DNA from 3 places in the Bacillus sp. P4_E1 genome. Region 2 is predicted to be linked to each of the others. Evidence: riboswitches for the same ligand, from Rfam matches in the RefSeq annotation. Region 2 holds a riboswitch; each other region holds the start of a gene.
The links. A riboswitch is a leader RNA that binds a small molecule or an ion and turns the genes downstream of it on or off. The one in region 2 is predicted to bind thiamine pyrophosphate.
Positions count from the first base shown of each region.

Region 1: linked by a shared signal. The riboswitch ahead of thiC (phosphomethylpyrimidine synthase ThiC) and the one ahead of tenA (thiaminase II) in region 2 are both predicted to bind thiamine pyrophosphate.
Region 3: linked by a shared signal. The riboswitch ahead of tenA (thiaminase II) and the one ahead of tenA (thiaminase II) in region 2 are both predicted to bind thiamine pyrophosphate.

Region 1 is NZ_JBFUIV010000002.1:313,081-320,332, reverse strand. Features, by position in the region: gene thiC (phosphomethylpyrimidine synthase ThiC) at 1-962, opposite strand, end outside; TPP riboswitch at 1,075-1,190, opposite strand; gene lldP (L-lactate permease) at 1,262-2,923, opposite strand; gene AC1DS7_RS03705 (magnetosome magnetite crystal formation protein family) at 3,211-3,528, shown strand; gene AC1DS7_RS03700 (metal-binding protein) at 3,675-4,166, opposite strand; gene AC1DS7_RS03695 (YkvA family protein) at 4,217-4,582, opposite strand; gene AC1DS7_RS03690 (LTA synthase family protein) at 5,133-7,061, shown strand.
Region 2 is NZ_JBFUIV010000003.1:3,578-10,829, reverse strand. Features, by position in the region: gene thiG (thiazole synthase) at 1-517, opposite strand, end outside; gene thiS (sulfur carrier protein ThiS) at 520-723, opposite strand; gene thiO (glycine oxidase ThiO) at 739-1,848, opposite strand; gene tenI (thiazole tautomerase TenI) at 1,841-2,461, opposite strand; gene AC1DS7_RS04385 (ABC transporter substrate-binding protein) at 2,472-3,473, opposite strand; gene AC1DS7_RS04380 (ABC transporter permease) at 3,470-4,222, opposite strand; gene AC1DS7_RS04375 (ABC transporter ATP-binding protein) at 4,222-4,971, opposite strand; gene tenA (thiaminase II) at 4,940-5,635, opposite strand; TPP riboswitch at 5,725-5,828, opposite strand; TPP riboswitch at 5,889-6,001, opposite strand; gene AC1DS7_RS04365 (SH3 domain-containing protein) at 6,261-7,252, shown strand, end outside.
Region 3 is NZ_JBFUIV010000001.1:2,037-9,288, reverse strand. Features, by position in the region: gene AC1DS7_RS00045 (pPIWI_RE module domain-containing protein) at 1-81, opposite strand, end outside; gene tenA (thiaminase II) at 413-1,099, opposite strand; TPP riboswitch at 1,224-1,329, opposite strand; gene ddlB (D-alanine--D-alanine ligase) at 1,403-2,317, opposite strand; gene pdxR (MocR-like pyridoxine biosynthesis transcription factor PdxR) at 2,322-3,770, opposite strand; gene AC1DS7_RS00025 (homoserine dehydrogenase) at 3,867-4,892, opposite strand; gene AC1DS7_RS00020 (esterase/lipase family protein) at 4,981-6,222, opposite strand; gene AC1DS7_RS00015 (DUF3914 domain-containing protein) at 6,502-6,843, shown strand; gene AC1DS7_RS00010 (lipoprotein BA_5634 family protein) at 6,919-7,252, opposite strand, start outside.

The DNA of each region.
Region 1 (7,252 bases), on a different contig from region 2:
TGATGGAATAAACACCACTGCGCCATAATCGAACCACCGCGCGAAACAATACCTGTCATACGCTTTGCAGTAATTGGAATGTAACGAAGTAATACACCAGCGTGAATCGTGAAGTAATCAACGCCTTGCTCCGCCTGCTCAATTAACGTATCACGATACACTTCCCACGTTAAATCCTCTGCAATTCCGTTTACTTTTTCAAGCGCTTGATAAATTGGCACAGTTCCAACTGGTACCGGAGCATTACGAATAATCCACTCACGTGTTGTATGAATGTTTTTACCTGTAGATAAATCCATAATCGTATCTGCACCCCAGCGAGTCGCCCACGTCATCTTCTCTACTTCTTCTGCAATAGAAGACGATACAGCAGAGTTTCCGATATTTGCATTTACCTTCACGTGAAAATTACGTCCAATTATCATCGGTTCCGCTTCAGGATGGTTAATGTTCGCCGGCAAAATCGCACGACCTTCTGCAATCTCCTTACGAACAAATTCAGGCTCTACCCCTTCACGAATCGCAACATATTCCATCTCAGACGTAATAATGCCATTACGCGCATAATGCATTTGCGAAACATTTGCACCTTGCTTCGCTCTAAGCGGCTTACGATCCATTTGCGGGAAAACAGGTGTATGTTTTGAAGCCACTTTCACACCGTCATCCTCAGGTTTAATTTCGCGTCCTTCATAAGCTTCCACATCACCACGCCCCAAGGTCCAAGAGTGGCGCGGCGCCTGCAACCCTTTTTCCAGCTCCACTTTATACTCTGGATCTGTATAAGGTCCACTCGTATCATACACACGGATTGGCGGATTTTGAACACCGTTCGTATCGCTTTGTTCAATCTCGCGCATTGGTACTTTCATACCTTCACGTGTTCCATCCACATACACTTTCTTACTTCCTGGTAAACTCGATTTCAATTCAATTTGCTCAGCTGAAACAGACTGTTTCATAACCTTTGTTGCCCCCCTGTTCGTGACAAGGACGAGATATGGCCAGCGCATGCCAAAATAAAAAGAGCCAGGTCCATAAAAGAATAAGGACCTGGCTCATAAAGACATAATTATGTAAAGCCGTTAACTTCCCTACGCTGGTACGAGCCAGATCAGGTCCAAAGGGTTAAGAAGTTCACACGCTTCTCTCTCAGCCTACGCATACGTTAGGCACCCCTAGTTTATCACTGATTTAATTTTCAATACTTTCCCATCATACACTATAATCTGAAAAATGCAAAGTTTATTTCTTTTGTTGTTTACGGAATCATCCAAGTCAAATAATAAGCCTGCACATACGTCATAATCCCAACAATAGTAACAAAGAATAAACTATGCTTCAATGTAAAGCGGAACAAATCTGACTCTTTCCCAGCAAGTCCAACTGCCGCACAAGCAATCGCAATTGATTGCGGAGAAATCATTTTACCTGTTACACCGCCCGTTGTATTTGCTGCAACAAGAAGCACTTCAGATACACCGACTTGCTGCGCTGTAATTGCTTGTAAATTCGAGAACAGTGCGTTCGCTGACGTATCTGATCCTGTTAAGAATACGCCAATCCATCCTAAGAATGGTGAGAAGAACGGGAATAATCCGCCAGTTCCTGCAAGTGCTAACGCTAATGTAGAAGATAGACCAGAATAATTTGCGATAAATGCGAATCCTAATACGAATCCAATAGATAAAATTGGCATTTTTAGTTCGTTTAACGTTTCTTTAAATGTTGCTACTGCATCTTTTGCACTCATTTTCAAAATAAAGATAGAAATGATACAAGCAATTAAAATTGCTGTTCCAGTCGCTGATAAAATATCTAATTTCAAGATTGCTTCATAAGGTGTTGGTTTATTTACAATTGGCTCTGCTTTCATTACTAAATTGTGCAAGCTTGGAACTTCAAATTTAAATACGAGACTTTCTAAAGCGCCGCCCGGAGCGAATAACGCTTTAAAGAAACTCTGGCTCCAGATGACTACCATCACAGTCAAAATAATGAACGGAGACCACGCTTTTACTACTTTTCCTACCGTTAGTTTCGGCATAGATGTCGTTGTCGTCGCCGCGGCTACTTCACTATTCGCTTGCTTAGTTTGATAAATTTCTTTCGGCTGCCAAACTTTTAAAAATAGCGATAAACTTACTAAACTTACAAGCGCTGACGTAATATCCGGAAGTTCTGGTCCTAAAAACGTCGCTGTAATAAACTGTGTAATTGCAAATGAACTACCCGCTACAAATAAAGCAGGCCACGTTTGTTTTACTCCTTTAAAGCCATCCATTAAAAATACGATAAAGAACGGAACAAATAAAGATAAGAACGGTAATTGATGCCCAGCCATTTGTCCAATTTTATGTGGATCAATGCCTGTCACTTGTCCAGCAACTGTAATCGGAATCCCCATCGCTCCGAAAGCTACTGGTGCAGTATTTGCGATTAAACAAAGACCTGCTGCATATAAAGGATTTAGCCCAAGGCCTGCCAGAAGCGCTGCCGTAATCGCTACTGGTGCACCAAATCCTGCTGCCCCTTCCAAAAATGCTCCAAATGAAAATCCAATTAAAATAACGAGTAAACGATGGTCATTCGTAATGGATAATACAGATGCACGAATGACATCAAATTGACCTGTTTTCACAGAAATTTTATATAAAAATACTGACATAATGATAATCCACGCAATTGGCCATAATCCGTATAAGAAACCGTATCCGGTCGCTGCCATTGCCATTGTGAATGGCATTTTATACGCAAATAACGCCACCAAAATCGTTAATACAACTGTAATAAATCCTGCCACATACCCCTTCATGCGGAAAACCGCTAAAGCTAAGAAAAAAAAGATGATTGGAATAAGTGCGACTGCTGCCGAAATCCAAATGTTACCGAACGGATCGTAAACTTGTGTCCATGTGTTCATTGTTCTCTCCCCCTAAAGAATCCCCTTTTAAATAAGATATAACCTTATCAATAGACTACCAGGTCATCATACCTTTAAGTCTAAAAAATACAAAACGTTTAAGAAAACGTTTTCAATAATTTTATCACAACGATTTTCATTTAAAAAGATTTTTTCGAAAATTTCATCATTTAAAAAGGAAATCTTACAAAAGCGTCACGTTTTTGTAATGTTAATCGATAGGAAGGTTGCCAAATTTATCGCATACTAAAAGTATAACAACGGACATTACTTATGAGGTGATATATATGAACGGAAACAAAATATTAGCAGCTTTATCATACTTTAGTGTATTATTTGCACCTATCTTATTCCCTATTATCGTGTGGATTGTGGGCGATTCTGAAACGAAACCACATGCGAAACGTGCTCTATGGACACATATCGTTCCAAGCATCGCTTCATTTATTGGATTAGTTATTTTAGGAATTATGGGCATCGGATCTGATCAACCAGACGTAACACTTGGAATTGGAGCAATCATCGTCTTATGCATTTGCGGAATCATTAGCTTATACTACTTCATTTGGAATATCGTGAAAGGTATTAAAGTACTGAAAGCTTAGTTTTAAACAAACGTTTGATTAAAAAGAAACTGTCCAAAAATTGATGTCGCATGATCGTAAATGAAATTTTATCGGCGGTTCAACAAGAGTAACCTACCTATTAATAAGAAAAAAACCGTCCCAAAATACCTTTTGGGACGGTTTCTTTATCTTCTGCGTTTCTTCTTTTTTCTCATCATTTTCTTTCGGCGCGTATTCGCTTTATCCGCTATAATGTGAAGCGTACTCGCCACAACAATCCCCATTACAAACGTTACAATTTCAACCTCGTGTTCCTTCGCAATTTCTATTAAATTTCCACCGAATGCGATTATATTTAATAGGAATAAAAACGGAGAAAACACGATTAACATGTATGCAATACGAATAATATCACCAATTATAATCGTATGTGTGAAGAAGGAACGATGGGGCATTACGCTCCTATATGGATACCAAAAAATGCGGAGGAATCCCCATTTGTTATACGCATTACTGTACGTATCTAAATCCGGTGTTAGAAATGAAGTACCTACTAAAAAGCCAATTGCAAAAGTTAATAAAAAATCAAAACTTGTTAATCCATACGAAAAGAGCATAAACAAAACAACCGGAAGGGATATTAAGTTTATTTTCGTATGCGTTCTTCCTGATGGCATAATGCACTTCCTCGCTTACGTTCGCCCTGTCATCCTATGACAGTTCTCACCTATTGATCTAATTTTTGATCGATAAATGATGTGTCTATATCCGAACCAAACCATTCTGCCAACTTCACTCGTGCCTTATCTTTCACATCTTCATTTACGTATATCGATGCTTGTAATAGTGCGGCCATTAACGCACCTAAATCATCCGTATAACCGACTCCAGCAATGAAATCTGGAATGGCATCAATCGGTGCAATGAAATAAGCAAGTGCTCCAATTACAATAATTTTCACTCGTTTTGGAACATCCGGTCTTTGCAACACGTAAAACAACAATAAACTCGCATAGATTACCGACTGCCCTGCCTGCTTCGCAACATGTTTTATTTTCTTCCAAAACGCTTCAACTGAAAATTTTTGTTTCATTCAAAAGCCTCCCTATTTTCAAAAGAAATAAGCTACAATATGTTATGTTATCAGTAAAAGTTCATCAAAATTACACATAATCTATCAATGAAATTTCATTGTAACAAACAAAACCAAAAAGAACAAGTGTTCGTTAATTTTTTCGTATTTTCCTTCATATAATAGTTTTCTAGACAACCACTTAAAGATTTCTATTCCATATTTCTCAACCAAAAAACTTTCAATTCCGCTTAACATTCTTTTCTATTTTTGTTATATTTTCTAGTTGACGAGCCTATAAACGAATGTTAAAGTTTTCTCTGGTAGTGACAAATCACATACAAAAAATGTAAAATGTTATAGTGTTTCTCAGAAATGAATTTTGTTGTATAATACAGAAATGACGTTATGCTTATGAGCAGCACAAGAAACCAAAAAGGGTATGCATAGTTAAAGTCGTATATGGGTGAATATAGAAACTCTAATTATGACCAAGAAAACTATGTATTTTTTATTTTAACATTTTTCGCTCCAAAATCGACCAAGCCTGATAGAGAAAGGGTGGAAATGAATGAAAGAAACCATGAAATCACAATTTCAAAATGTGCGTTTCACTTTATTCGTAGCTTTGGCCGTATGGCTAAAAACCTACATCATTACACGCACTAGCTTCGATTTAAAACTTGAATCTTTCATGCAAGAATTCATTTTATTCATTAGTCCATTAGCAGCATCATTACTGTTTGTGGGTCTTGCATTATTTGCAAAAGGGAAAAAACGTAACTATATAGCACTAGGAATTAACTTTATCTTAACGTTCATTCTTGTTGGTAACGTAATGTTCTACGGATTCTACAATGACTTCGTTACTTTACCAGTACTAGGACAAACGTCTAATTTCGGAAGTTTAGGTTCTAGTGTGAAAGAATTATTTAACTACAAAATCATCCTTGCATTTGCGGATATTATCGTATTCTTCGTTCTATTGAAGAAGAAGAAAGATTTTGCACCGACAGAACGTGTAGCACGTCCGATGCGTTCTCTATACTTCGTGTCAACGGTTGCTATTTTCTGCGTAAACCTAGGATTTGCAGAAGCTGAGCGTCCAGAACTATTAACACGTTCATTCGACCGCGTTATGCTTGTTAAAAACCTAGGATTATATGTACACCAAGCATACGATCTTGGCTTACAAGCAAAATCAAGTTCACAAAAAGCGTTTGCTGATAGTAGTAAATTGCAAGAAGCAGAAAACTATGTGAAAACAACACAAAGTAAACCAGATCCAAATATGTTTGGTACTGCAAAAGGGAAAAACGTAATTGTTGTCTCTCTTGAATCATTACAAACATTCTTAATTGGTGCGCAAGTTAACGGACAAGAAGTTACACCATTCCTAAACCAATTTGCGAAAGAAAGTTATTACTTCGATAACTTTTTCCATCAAACTGGGCAAGGTAAAACGTCTGATGCTGAATTCTTAGTAGATACTTCAATGTATCCACTAGACCGTGGTGCTGTATTCTTCACACACGGTAATAACGAATATACAGCAACTCCAGAAATTTTGCGTCAGCAAGGATATCACACATCAGTATTCCACGCGAATAACGCAACGTTCTGGAACCGTAACATTATGTATCCGGCACTTGGTTATGATCGTTACTACAACGAGCTTGACTACAAAATTACGCCAGAAACAAAATTAAATTGGGGATTAAAAGATATCGAATACTTCGATCAATCTATCGATATGTTAAAAGAAGTGAAGCAACCGTTCTATACTCGCTTCCTTACTTTAACAAACCATTACCCATTCACTTATGATGACAGTACGAAATTAATCGATGAATACAATTCTGGTGATGGCGTATTTGACCGTTACATGGTAACTGCTCGCTATTTAGACGAAGCAATGAAACACTTTATTGAGCGTCTAAAAGCAGAAGGTATTTACGACAACTCAGTTATCGTATTCTACGGTGATCACTATGGTATTTCTGAAAACCATAACCGTGCAATGGCACAGTTCTTAGGAAAAGAAGAAATCACTACATTTGACCATATGAACTTACAAAAAACACCGATGTTTATTCACGTTCCAGGTCAAAAAGAAGGTAAAACAATTTCAAAACCAACTGGTGAAATTGACATTAAGCCAACAATTCTAAACCTACTTGGTGTAGATTCTACGAATCAAATTCAATTCGGTCATGATGTATTCTCACCAGACAATAAAGGATTCGTTGTTCTTCGTGACGGTAGCTTCGTTACAGATAAGTACATGTACACGAACAGTACATTCTACGACCGTACTACTGGCGAAGTTGTGCAATTACCGAAAGAAGAATCTCAACCACTAATTGATCGTGCCCAAAATGAATTGAACATGTCTGACAAAATCATTGAAGGTGACTTACTTCGCTTCTCTGAAAGTAACAAGATCAAAACTGGTGAAGTAAAGACAGCTATTAAAGAAGAAAAGAAGAGCGCTGAGTAATCTCAGCCTCTTTTTTTTATTTTCTGCTATCCTTCCTCTCCTATTCATTAACTTTAAAATTACATAACCTTCACCTAATATTTACACTACATTAACGAAACATCTTTATAATAAAATATGTAAACAAGGTTCCACATATTTCTTATCTCTCATCTTCAATAGGATCCCTTAGAGAAATGTGTGCATCATTT
Region 2 (7,252 bases):
CAATAATAAAGCTTAAATTTAATGGATTTACAATACCAAGTCCTGATCCGATGGGTGATGCTCCTGGCATAATCGCATGCACGCCAAGTTCTTGTAGTTTGCGTGCTAATACAACATCATCAGATGTGTAAGGAAGAACGATAAATCCTTCTTCTAGTAACATTTCAGATGCCTTTAACGTTTCTACTGGATCAGGTAATAACGTTCTATCATCACCAATAACTTCTACTTTTATCATGTCACAAAGTCCAGAAGCTTTTGCTAATTTTGCAATACGAACAGCTTCTTCAGCATTTTTTGCTCCTGCTGTATTCGGTAATAACGTATATTTTTTCACATCAAGTTTCTCTAATAAATTAGGCTGCTTCGCATCAAATATATCCATACGACGTACTGCGAATGTTAAAATCTCAGCCTCAGAAACATTAATTGCCTTTTGCTGCACATCAAAATCAGGGAATTTCCCTGTTCCTAATAAAAGTCTAGAATGAAATGAAAATTGTCCAATGTTTAACATAATCAACCGCCTCCTACGAAAGTTACAATCTCAATTTGGTCCCCATCAAAAACAGATGTATCGTTATGATCATCTTTTTGTAAAATATCTTTATTACGTTCTACTACAACAATTCTGTTATCTAACTCTAAATGTGTAAGTAGCCCAGCTACTGTTTTTATACTCTCTGGTACTTCAATTTGGTTACCATTAATTTTTAAATTCAAACTTCCATCCCCTTTCTAAACCGTTTTAGAAAGCAATGAATCTAGCAAGTGATTCTCCTGCTTTCCTTCTATTAAATCAGCCATATACTGACCAGAAACAGGACTTAATAAAATGCCGTTTCGATAATGGCCCGTACAAGCATATAAACCTTTTATTTCTTCATGCTCTCCCATATAAGGAGCTTCATTATTAGACTGCGGTCTTAACCCAGCCCACGTACTTTCCCATTCTGCTTCTTTTAAAGCAGGCAATATTGTGTAGGCACGCTCTAATATGGAAGTAATACTTTCTGGTTGTACAGACTTATTAAACGTATGAGGCTTCATTGTTGCCCCAATTACGTAACGGCCACCACGTTTCGGTGTAATATAAAAACGTTCTTGGAAAATAGGAGCTTTCAAGAGCTGTTTCTTGCTTCTTACTGCAACAACTTCACCCTTCACAGGATACGTGCCCCAATCACTATGGAAATAATGTAGTAATTTCGTACTCCATGAGCCTCCAGCGATAACGACTTTTTCACATGTGATTACACCTTCACTCGTAACAATTCCAGTCACTTTATTATTTTCAATACGAATATCAAACACTTCTGTTTGTTCATATATATCAGCACCGGAAATTGCTGCAGAATGTGCGAATGCTTTCGTAAGCTCTGGTGCAATAACTTGACCATCTTTCGGATAATATACCGCCCCTATAATTGACTCGGAAAGAAACGGCTCTTTTTCCCGTAAATGGTCCCCCGTTAGAAATCGGGAATCTTCACCTGTTTTCTGCTGCCAATCCATAATATGAAGAATTCTTTTCTTCTCATCTTCATTTTGAGCGATGCGATAAATGCCCTTTTCTTCATACCCAATATCGATGCCTGTTTTTTCACGTAAAACTGCTGCAAGTTGTGGAAATATAGCACGGCTTTCTCTAGCAAGCTCAAACAACGGATCATATGCATCCCATTCTGCCTGAACACCGAGCAAACCAGCAGCTGCTTTCGAAGCTTCAGATGCGATTCTTTGCTTCTCTACAATCGCTACTTTATGCCCTCTTTCTGCTAGAAAGTGTGCAACTGAACTACCAATTACACCTCCGCCAATAATCGCTACATCATACTTCTTACACATGTTTTTCCGCCCACTTTCTTATTGATTCCTTATAAGATTTCGCCTTGCTATACGGATTACTACTGCTTATAATCCCGGACATAACAGCAATGCCACTTACACCATTTGCAAGAACATCACCTGTATTTTCAGGGGTAATCCCACCAATTGCAGTTATTGGTATGGATAAACAACTTGCCATATGAGCAATTTCTTCTAATCCTCTCGCTGGCACACCTTTTTTACAATCTGTCGGAAATACATGACCATAAACGAGTGAATCTGCCCCATTTTTAAATGCTACTATCGCTTCATCTAGCGAATGTACTGAATAACCGACATGCAAATAAGAAAACTTTTCTTTTACTAACCTTACATCTGCGCTTCGATATCCTAGCTGAACACGCGGAATATTTAATAGAATAGCAATATCAATTCGATCATTTATCACTATCTTCGATGCTGGAAAGCCTTTCCCCAAAAGACTTTCCACACCTTCATACAATTCCTTCGTACTTTTCTCACGCTCACGAATATGCAAATAATCGATCTCACTCTCAATTTGCATCGCTACATTCACTAACTCTTCGAATGGCATATGGCCATTTGAGATTACATGGAGCTCATTTTTCATATTCATTCGCCTACTTTAAAATGTTTTCAAATAATTCATCGGCTGGAACGATTTCTTTCGTCATTCCTTTGTCTTTCAACCATTTGTTTTGTTTCTCCCATGACTCTTTTGAATCCGATAAGAATGGCTCATCTTTCGTTTCCATCTTCTCTAATAAAATTTTCATACTTTCTTTTTCAACTTCTGGTACAAGCGGGAAGTTTTCTTTTTCTTGATGATCTAATAAAATATTTAATGCTTCATCGGGTTTTTTCTTCATAAAGTCATACCCTTTTTGTGCCCCACGTAAAAAGGCTTGCAATGCTTCTTTATCTTTTTTCAACGTTTTATCACCCGTTACAAACACAAGCTCATGATAGTTCGGTACACCATAATCTGCTGGATTAAAGTATGCTGGTTCATGACCTTCATGACGCATAACAGGTACTTCATGGTTAATGTATGCCCCTGTTACCGCATCCACTTTTTTCGTAATTAATGCTGGTACTAAATCAAAGCCAACATCGACTACTTTCACTGTATCTGGATTACCACCAGCTTCTTTTACCATCGTTTTTAAATACATCTCACTTAAAGGTGTTCCAGAATATCCAACTGTTTTCCCCTCTAAATCTTTTGGCGATTGAATGCCTGCTGACTTCAGTGATACAACATGATTTAACGGTGAACGTACGACAGCTCCAATTGATTTCACTGGAATTTGTTCATTTGCTTTTGCCATGACAACATCTGGTTGATAATACAAACCAACTGTCACTTTCCCTGCTGCCGCTAGCGTTAATGGATCAGTCGGATTAGAAGGGAATTTAATATTCACCTTGACTCCTTCTTCTTTAAAGTATCCTTTTTCAATTGCCGTATAAATAAAGCTATGTACCGCATTCGGGTACCAATCAAGCATTACTGTTATTTCTTTTTCTGATTTATTCTTATCTGATGCCGAGTTACTCGAACATCCTGCAATCATTGCAACTAATAATGTAAACACAAAGATGCGTTTTAATAATTTCATGAATGTTTCCTCCAACTAATAAATTTCTTTTCCAATATGGAAATAAGTATGACGAAGAAAATAGCTAATAATGATAACAATACAATGGGTGCAAATACACCAGCTCCGTCTAACTGCGTCATCATTCTTTTACTGAAATATCCAAGCCCAGCTTGTGCACCGAGCCATTCTCCAATTGCTGCACCAATCACACTAAGCGGAACTGCAATTTTTAACGCTGAGAAAAAGTAAGGAAGAGCAGATGGCAACTTTAGCTTTAGAAAAATATCTTTTTTCGTTGCACCATATGTAACTAATAGCTCCTCCCATTCTTTTTTCGTACTGCGCAGTCCATCATACGTATTGACCGCAATTGGGAAAAACGTAATTAAAACGGTAACAACAACCTTACTCCAGATGGTATATCCAAACCATAAAACGAAGAGCGGCGCAAGCGCAGTAATCGGGATTGTTTGTGAAGCAACTAATAACGGATAAAATGCTCTTTCCATCCACGTACTCGCATTCATTAACATTGCTAGCCCTACGCCCAGTACGATAGAAATAACAACGCCTATTAAAACGACGTACAACGTTGCAGGTAAATGAACCGTAAATAATATATCTTTCAGCGCCCATATCTTCATTACAATTGCAGAAGGTGATGGCAAAATGTACATTTCATCTACAATTCTTGCTCCTACTTCCCACAGAGCAAGTAAAATTCCACTTAATATTAGGGCAGGTAATAACTCCTTCAAGCGATTCATCATACGAGTACCTGCCTTTGTAACATACTAAGGAGCTCTTCTTTAAGCGCTAACACTTCAGGCTTATATAAATCTTTTCTTGTTCGGTTACGATCAAGCGGCACAATTCGCTCAGTTAAAGTTGCTATCGGTTGATTTTCTACAACCAAAATTCGATTAGAAAGAAACAATGCTTCTTCAACATCATGAGTGATAAATAAAATTGTTTTTTCCCACTCTTTCCATTGTTCAAACAACCATTCTTGCAAAGATGCCTTCGTTAAAGCGTCCAATGCGCTAAACGGTTCATCTAACAATAATATCTCCCCGCCTGTTAATAAAGTTCGGATAAAAGATACGCGTTGCCTCATACCACCAGATAAATCTTTCGGATATTTTTTCTCGTACCCTTGTAAACCAAATTTATGTAACAGTTCTTTCACTTTTACTTGCGCTTCTTTCTTTTGCACACCTTGGCACTCTAGCGGCAGGGCAGCATTCTCAATAATCGTCCTCCACGGCAAGAGCATATCTTTTTGGGGCATATACCCTACAGGATGACTCTTTGTTTTTGTCAGCTCTATCTGTCCAGTACTTGCCTCTTCTAAGCCTGTAATAAGGCGAAATAAAGTACTTTTCCCACATCCACTCGGCCCGATAATACTTACAAACTCTTTATCTTGTATAGAAGCATTTAATTCATTGATGATTGGTTTCTCATCATAATGAAAGGAAACATTATGAAACTGTAGTATGTTCTTGCTCCTCAAAACCCCACATCTCCTTACGATAAGCCATATCCCAGAATAAATATTCAAATCGGCTGGAATATAAGAAAATCTCCTCTAATCGGTCTAGCTCTTTCTCTGACTTTCCAACTGCCATTTCATTTAATAAATCTATTAACCAAATACAAAGGTTACCGTATTCTTCAGAACTATATCCTTGAATCCACTCTCCAAAGAACTCATGATCGCTTGCTCCAGGAATATCATTTAAACGCTTTCCAATCTCCCAATAGCTCCACATACATGGAAGTAAAGCTGATATTAATTCTGCAAGTGTGCCATTTTGAGATACAGACATCATGTAATTTGTATAGGCTAAATTTTTAGCAGATGGTTTCGCAGATTCTATCTCCTCTACAGTAATGCCAAGTTTGTTTGCATACTGTTTATGGATCGTCATTTCTCCATTTAAAATCCCATCAATTTGCTCTGCAAATTTTGCCATAACTTGTGGATTCGTTGCCTTTACAACCCCAATTGCATATAGCTTTGCATAATCTAACAAATATAAATAATCTTGAATAATATAGTACTGGAATTTGTCTTTTTCCAACGTACCATCCCCCATACCTACTACAAACGGATGATTATGACTTTTCTCCCAAACAGGCTGCACCGTATCAAATAATCTTTCACAAAATTTCATTAATAATTCCCCTTCCTATATATCTATTTATCTCAATAAAAAAACCACTTCTGTATATAAGAAGTGGTTACAGCAAATAAAATTATAATTTATTCGTTGTTCCACTTCCCTTCGCTAGTATTATCTAGATCAGGTGTTGTAAGGGTTAAGGATTATTCCTCTCTCAGCACGAAAAGCACCCCTAGTGGTGTTAATATGAAATTTTCAAATAAAAAAGCCCCGTTTCTATACGCAAAGAAACGGGGACTCATTGTTAATGTCCGAATTGCTTCCCTACGCTAGCATAATCTAGATCAGGTAATAAAAAGGATCAAAGGCTTATGGCCCTACTCTCAGCTGGCAACACCAGCCCTCCTAGCAAACTATAAAATTATCACTGTCAGTATAACATCGCCATAAGACATCATCAACTGTTTTAATTTTCTTAATTAAGAATCAATTCTTAACATGTTAAACAAATATAAATGCGACCTCACAAATGATATATACAATATTTATATACGAATCTCTCTTCTGACATTATTTTTATTGATTTCATATTACATTTATGTGAATACGACCAATATATTATATCTTTATACTATAATAAAATTACAACTATACAACTAGAGGAGGTCTTTATTACATGAATATGAAAGCCACAGCTTTAACAGCAACTACTATCGCAATTGCTTCTTTACTTCCTTCTATGGGAGAATCCGATATACAAACAGCGGCTGCTAAGCAACCATCTACAGTAAAAACTGGATATGTAAAAATTGACAACGTTGCACTACATCAAAATAGCCATACAGACAGTGCAATAGTTGATACCATTCGATTTAATAGCCCGGTTACTATTCTTGAAACAGTTCAAGATTGGTATAAAGTATCTGTTAACAACAAAACAGGCTATATGAAAAAAGATGCAATTCTATTCAAAAAAAATGTTCAACCAAAGTCTCAATATATCGTAAATGCAAACGCATTAAACGTTCGTTCTGAACCTAATACAGAGTCTTCTATTCTAGATATATTACCAAATGGTCAATTCATTACCATTCAAGGTGAACAAGGAGATTGGTACAAAATATTACATAACGGTCAAATTGGTTACGTACAAAAAACATTTGTATCTAATGGATCCACACCTCTAGTAAAAGGTGTAACAGTACAAGGTTCTCCTTCTTATACTGTTGCAACACCAAAATTAAATGTACGTAGCAATGCTAGCACAAGTGGCACTCTACTTGGCTCATTACAAAATGGTACACAAGTACAAGTAGTAGAAACGGTAGGTACTTGGTATAAAATTCGTTTTGGCACAGGATACGGATATGTAGCAAAACACTATGTAGTGCAAAATCAAAATCAAGCACAAGCTAAAACAGCTCAACCTGCATCAATTCCAGCAGTTTTCAAATTCCCTACTCAAGGGAAAATCAGCTCCACTTTTGATATGCGCTGGGAGCAAATGCATTATGGTATAGATATAGCAGCACAAGGAAATGTCTCTATTCAAGCTGCTGCTGCAGGTAAGGTTGTGAAATCTTATTATTCGGCTAGCTACGGCAATGTCGTGTTCATCGCCCATCAAATAAATGGGAAATTATATACAACAGTTTATGCTCATATGAA
Region 3 (7,252 bases), on a different contig from region 2:
AGGAAAATAAATATACGATACTTTCTCATTATAGAGGGGTTCTACTATATTTTTAAATGCTAATAACTGTAATTTTTCCATATTATTAATACTTCCTCTCTTAATTTATATTGATCATGAATAATACTAGAAAAGATACCAATTTTTTAAGCATTAACGAATCAAATTTTAACCAAGCACATTAAAGGAAATAACTAAATTACATTTGGTTATTTAAATAAAACATTATTAAAATCAAATTAATATAAAGTAACTATTAACATATAACTACCTCCTTATGGGACTTTATATTATAAAATCATTATAATGAATTATTATATTTTTTATCTATGATTTACAAAAAAATTACAGAAACTAAATATAATAAAAGGTATCGCCTCTTTATATAGCGATACCTTTTATATACTCTTAATTAAATAACACCTTTAACTTCTTCATTCACCGGCCATTTTTCTAATGTATATGCCATTTCCCAAAATGAATATTCATATTGACTACTAAAAATAAAATGTTGTCTCATACGATTACGGTCTGCCTCTGTTACTTTTTCAGCGATCGTATCTAATCGTGTGATTTGCTCTTCTACTAGAGTACGGAACCAATCAGATCCATATGCAGAAATCCATTCTTGATAAATTGGCTCTTCTGGTTGACATTCTTTTAATCGTTCACCGATTTCATAATATAACCAATAACAAGGTAAAATAGCCGCAATAATATCTCCTAAATGCCCTTCATAAGCTGCACGATACATATGAGATGTATATGCATATGCAGTTGGCGCAGGAATAAAATTATCTTTTTCTTCTTTTGTAATCCCTAATTTCTTTGCGAAATTCTCATGTAATGATAACTCAGCTTCATACGTATTTTGTGCATGGTGTGCCATACGAGCTGTCGTTTCTAATTCAAGAGCCTTTGCAGCACCTAACGTTTGTACTCTAGCAAAATGACTCAAATAATAAGAATCTTGAAGCACATAATATCGAAAACTAGCTAAATCTAATGTTCCTTCGCCTAGTTTTTTTACAAAAGGATGGTTAAAACTTGCTTCCCAAATTGAATCTACTTCTTTACGTAATGATTGTGAAAAAGTCATTCAAATCCCTCCAAATAATGTAAAAAATATACGTATTTATCCACAATTATTAAAGCTGTAAAATAAAAAAACTTTCTTTACAGGCGTAAAGAAAGTGAAATTGACAGTATTTATTCGTTAAATAGCAACGTCTTTCCCACTTCCCTACGCTGGCATTAACCAGATCAGGTACTAAGAGTCTCAAAATTTCATCTGATCTCAGCCTATAAAAGGCCCCCCTAGTGGATAAATATTTAGTTGTCGTATTGTAATTATCATAGCATAATTCGTGGAACTGTCAAAAGAATTAATTATATAACTACCTTAAAAACCTTCTTCTTTCCTTACTTTTAATGAAGTTTCAATTATCATATCTAATAGTTTGCTATAATTAATTCCCGCTGCTTCCGCACTTTTTGGCAGTAAACTTGATTGTGTCATCCCTGGTAATGTATTAACTTCCATTACATATGGAATTCCTTCCTTCACCATCATATCAACCCTTGCATAAACACTACATTTTAATGCTTTATAACAAGCCAGTGACGCTTTATTTACACGTTCCTTTATTTCAGCTGGAAGTTCAATAACTTCTTCAACTGTACTAGTATCATCATATTTTGCATTATAGTCAAAGAACACAGCAGCATGTCGAATCGAAATGATAGGTAACTGTTGCCCATCAAAAATTGAACATGTAATCTCGTCACCTTTTATATACTTCTCAATTACTACTTCAGAATCCCATTCGAATACAGTTTCTAGCATAGAGATTAATTCATTTTTATCATAGACAATCTTAACTCCAACACTTGAGCCGCCAGAGTTTGGTTTTACCACTAACGGAAAGCCTAATTTATCTAACTCCTCAAGCTTTAGATCCTCCATTTTTGTAAGTTCAATCCAATCTGGTGTTTCTACTCCTTCATAACGCAAAATCTTTTTCGAAATATTTTTATCCATACATATACCGCTAGATAACATATTACTGCCGCTATATGGAATACCTAAACTCTCAAGCGTCCCTTGAACCGTACCATCTTCTCCGTATTTTCCGTGTAATGCTAGCAATGCAAAATCAATGTCTTTCGCTTTTTCAATTAAATCCATTTTTTCATTTAACGTAATTGGAACGATTTCATATTTACTCTTATCTAAATGTGCAATCATTTCATTCCCAGTCATAATTGATACTTGTTTTTCAGAGGATACTCCTCCCATAATAACGCCAATTCTCATTTTCTCAACTCCAAGTTTCATTTTTTAAAGTTTCACCAATTATTTGAATCCCGCTAACAATTTCCTGTTCTTTCAAACGTGAAAATCCTAATCGGAATGTGTTCGCTCCTCCTCCATCAGAGTAAAAAACATCTCCAGGAGAAAACGTAACTCCTTTCTCATAACACTTTTGTAAAAGTGTGCGGGCTTGAATTTTTTCTTCCAACTCTATAAACAAATGAAGTCCACCGTCTCCAGTCATTCTTTTAAACGGAATGTACTGATTACACGCCCCAACAGCTAACTCATATTTTTTCTTATAAACAGATCTTGCTTTTTTTAAATATTTTTCAAAATATCCTTCATGTAAATATTGAAACAGAACAGCTTGATCTAACGTAGATGTGTGAATGGTTCTGGCTCTTTTAACACTTTCTAAATAATGTATCAGTTCTTTATCTGCAATGATCCAACCTACACGTAAACCAGGGAAAAGTACCTTTGAAAAGCTACTAATATAAATCACATTATTACCAGCCCCTGCAAAAGTTAATAATGGCGATAAATGTGAACCCGAATAACGTAATTCTTCATTAAACCCATCCTCTATAATAGGGATCTTGTATTTTGAAAATAACCTCATCAATTCCGTTCTTTTCTCCGAACTCGTAACAATACCAGTCGGATTATGATAAGAAGGGATTAAATACGCGAAATCAAAATCCTTTTCACGCAAACTTTTTTCTACTTCATTCGTATCAATACCATCATCATTCATATTAATTCCATGAACTTCAAGTCCATGTAAACGAAAAAGCTTCAATGCAGCATGGTGAGTTGGGTTCTCACAAATAACACGCCCTGATTTCTTCGATAAAGAAGATAACACAATATCTAATCCTTCTGTAAATCCATTTGTAATTAGAATATCTTTGTTCGAAATATCTACACCTTTCATTTCCATGTAATGAAGTAAATAATTAATTAACGGTCTATAACCTTTTGCATATCCGTAGTTCAATACGATATCCCCTTCAATGGACATACGAGTAAGAAAAGCTCTTTTGAAATTTTCAACATCAAATAGCTTTTCGTCCGGGGCTATACTATTAAAAACAATCATTCCTTTTTCCCAGCGAACTCCATGCTTCATTAAGTCTAATTCATCCGCTAATGTGGTAACTGTATTAAGTTTATTTTTCCAATCTATTTCAACAGACGAGGTGTTACTTATATCCACCTTCGCAACGAAATTTCCTTTTCCTTTAACTGCATAAATGAGTCCTTCTTGTTCTAAATCCGCATATGCAGAGAGTACTGTATTTCTGCTCACTGATAATAATTCACTCAGTTCCCTTGTTGATGGGATTTTTTGGTCCCCCAACAAATGCCCTTTCATAATCATCTTTTTTAAATAATCCTTTAATTGAATATAAACGGGACGATCTTTTACAACTTTAAAATCTTTAAACAATTTCTTACCCCCTGCAATTATTTTTACATATTTATTTCATTCTCAAAAGGTCCACTACATATGTATTTTTTATTAATAGCGGTACGGTTATAAAGCCTATAAATCATTTCGATATAAATTGATTACATCTTTTAAAGCAGCAGCTGCAGCTCCGCGTGGATTAGAAGCTCCACCAATTGTAGTGACTTGTCCCATTGTATCTGTAAAGAACGTAATTCCTTTTTCCGTGCCATTTATATTTGCTAACGGATGTTCTTTCTCTAAATTACAAGGTTGTACACTAAGGTTTACTTTTCCATTATCATCTTTATATGCTGATGCAATTAATTTAATTGATTTATTTTGTTCCTTTGCATTTTGAATTTGTTGCGTTGTAACGTGCTCTATTCCGTTTATTTTTATATCTTTGAGTGAATAATCGTTTCCCATTAAACTATTCGTCAAAAGTAATAATTTACAAGCGCTATCCATCCCGCTTATATCTAATAACGGGTTAGTCTCCGCAATTCCTTTATTTTGTGCTTCTTGCAATGCTTCTTCAAACGTCTTATATTCTTCATGCATCTTTGTAAGAATATAATTTGTTGTCCCGTTCAATATTCCTTCTATTTTTTCAATATGGCAACCCGCTAAACTTAGTTGTCCAATGTCTAATGTCGGTAACGCAGCGGCAGTTGCACCGCTATATCGAATGCGTGAGCCTGAAATGCGTGCTGCCGTATTCAGTTCACTCCAAGCTGTAACAAGTGCACCTTTTGAAATAGCTACTATATCCATTTGATTTTCAATAGCTTGTTTCATATACTGTTTCCCTGGATTTCCATTTTTAAGATTTGTAGCAGTTGATTCAACCAATACAGTACCATTTATATTAATCGTTCCGCGTTCCTCTGGATAATGTTCGATATATTTTTCAATTGCAGCAGAACCATCACCATACGTCAATAAATCATTAATCTGCAAACCTTTCCCGTTATATATTGCAATATTTCTTCCTATCACTCCACTAACAACTAAGTCAATTCCATATGTTTCATTTATATATAAATATTTTTCGTTTAATAATTTAATAAATTCTTTACCAACTGTCCCATACCCCGATAATACAACTTGAATTTTCATAAGATCACCCCATGTTTTTTTTGCCAAATCCCTCTTTCAATATAATATAAAGCGCCCTCGAATTCCATCGAGAGCGCTTTATTATTATCTATTTCGGTAACCGTGATAATTTTTCTGCAATTGTTCTATAAAACTCTTGAATATTAGAAAAACCTAACGTGTCTGAAACGCTTAATCCTACCATATCAAGATGGTCCCAATTTGCTTTCGTTTCGATATGATTCCATTTTCCAACCTGTAAAGACTCATTATCATTTGCAGCAATATTAGATGAAGGTGCAATCATAGAATTTGTATTTACTACACCGTCATTTTGCCACCAAGAAGTATCTATTAATGTTCGATTCTCTTCATATCTTGCATAGGAACCTAAGAAAAATGCATTACCCATTAACACTTTATTCATCGTTATATGAGGTAAATGTAAACCTGTTATTGGTGCTGCTTGCGATGCATGTCCACTATAAGATAAGTAATATACATCCGATTGCGTCTTTACCCAATTATTTAACTCCTTTGCTCCATCAGTACTTAAATCCCATTGACTTATATCTTTTGTATTTTCCCAAATTGAACTATTTAAAATACGATCAGTATATTGGAAAAAGGACTCTCCGGCATTCTTTTTTATACCCCATTGATCCAATTTAAAATCATATAATGATAAATTATTGTTTCCACCTAAACTTGCAGCTGTAATGAGTAAATCTTTAACGAACGGCAACAGAAGACTTCCGTCCGCGAGTGTTGTACCGTTATGAGGAGTTGCTAAAGTTGTAACACTATGAACATACGATTTGCCACCTTCAAATAGTGGTGATATCTTTGTGTTCGGATGATTTTTCACATAATCTTTTTCTTCATAACTTCCTTCTTTTAATAATTGCACTAATGTTCTTGTCGTTTGTCCACCCATGCTATGCCCAACTAAATGAACTTTATTTGTTTCACTCCAATTCGGTGCAAATCCACTATAAGTTCTACCAAAACGATTATGTCCATGTTTCTCAGCATGTGCCGCACCGTAGTCTACTATTCCACCGTTAATTTGCGCATATAATTCACATGCACGATCCCAGTTACTAGAAACTGGTCCAACAGCTGCAGTATGTACTGTATAACCATTTCTTTTTAAATCTTCTTGTATATCATGAACACCACCCCAATATTTTACCCCTAGCATTTCCTCTCTACCCCATCCAGCAAATCCATTCACTAAAATGATAGGATAATTATTTTGTTGTCTCTCTTCAGCGTATGTTGTTTTCGCTGCGAATGAACAAACAGTCACTAATGCGAAAAAACATACTTTTAAAAATAATTTCCCCATACTTTCTCCCCCTCAATAAAACGTTTACATTTATCTTTGAAAAAAAATACAAACTTAGTTTGCAACTTAAACATAATGTAAAGTATTTTATATACGTTGTATATATAGAAAACATATACAAATGTTGATAAATATTTATTCTAGTAAGCATTTACTTTTCATAACACAACTTGTAAATCTGATTATTTGAATTTATAATTAAATATAGTTTCCTCATGTTAAATGGATTTAAAAATCATAAGAAAACTAATTTCATTGCTTGAAAAGGAGGAAAAAAGCATGCAAGTCGGATTAAAAATTCATACATTAGCTCAACCTTCTAAAATAACCCCATCTAATCTTGAGCATAATACTATCTCTTCTACTAAGCATAAAGATAAGAAATCTAATGATCTAATCAAATTTGATATTCGTACATCTGAACAAGAAATGAAACAAGCGGATCATAAATTTAGCGAATTAGACTTATGGAAAATGCTAAAAGACAAAGGTGTACCTTTATGGATGATTTTAGAAATGTTACAGAAATTTCGTAAAGAAAAGGAATCTCAAAATGGTTCGGTTCAACATTCAAATGCGATTGAAGAAACGAGCGAGACTCGATTAAATGAAGTCATGTAAACTATGTTATCTGAAGGGTCTATAACTAAAAAGAGTTCAAGGTTGATAGAAACTTTATCAACCTTGAACTCTTTTTTAAGATTTTTCTTCAATCGTTACAAACTGAAAAGATACTTCTCCTTCCAAACCTTTGATTAGCCTTGTTACTTTGACATTTTCATTAACCAATGTATTATCTGTCGACATTTTAGGTTTTTCATCTCCTAAAGATTTTTTCAGATGAAGAAGGTGCATTTTCGTTTCATTTACCTTTATTTCTTTATACACACTATTTTGTGCTACAATCACATACCATTGCGTTGGATATTTACGAGTGTTACCTATCCAAGCGTCACTATCGTATGAAACTGGAATCTCTTTTCCTTCTAATTCAATACTTTTCATATCCTTTTCGTCTTCATGTGTAAAC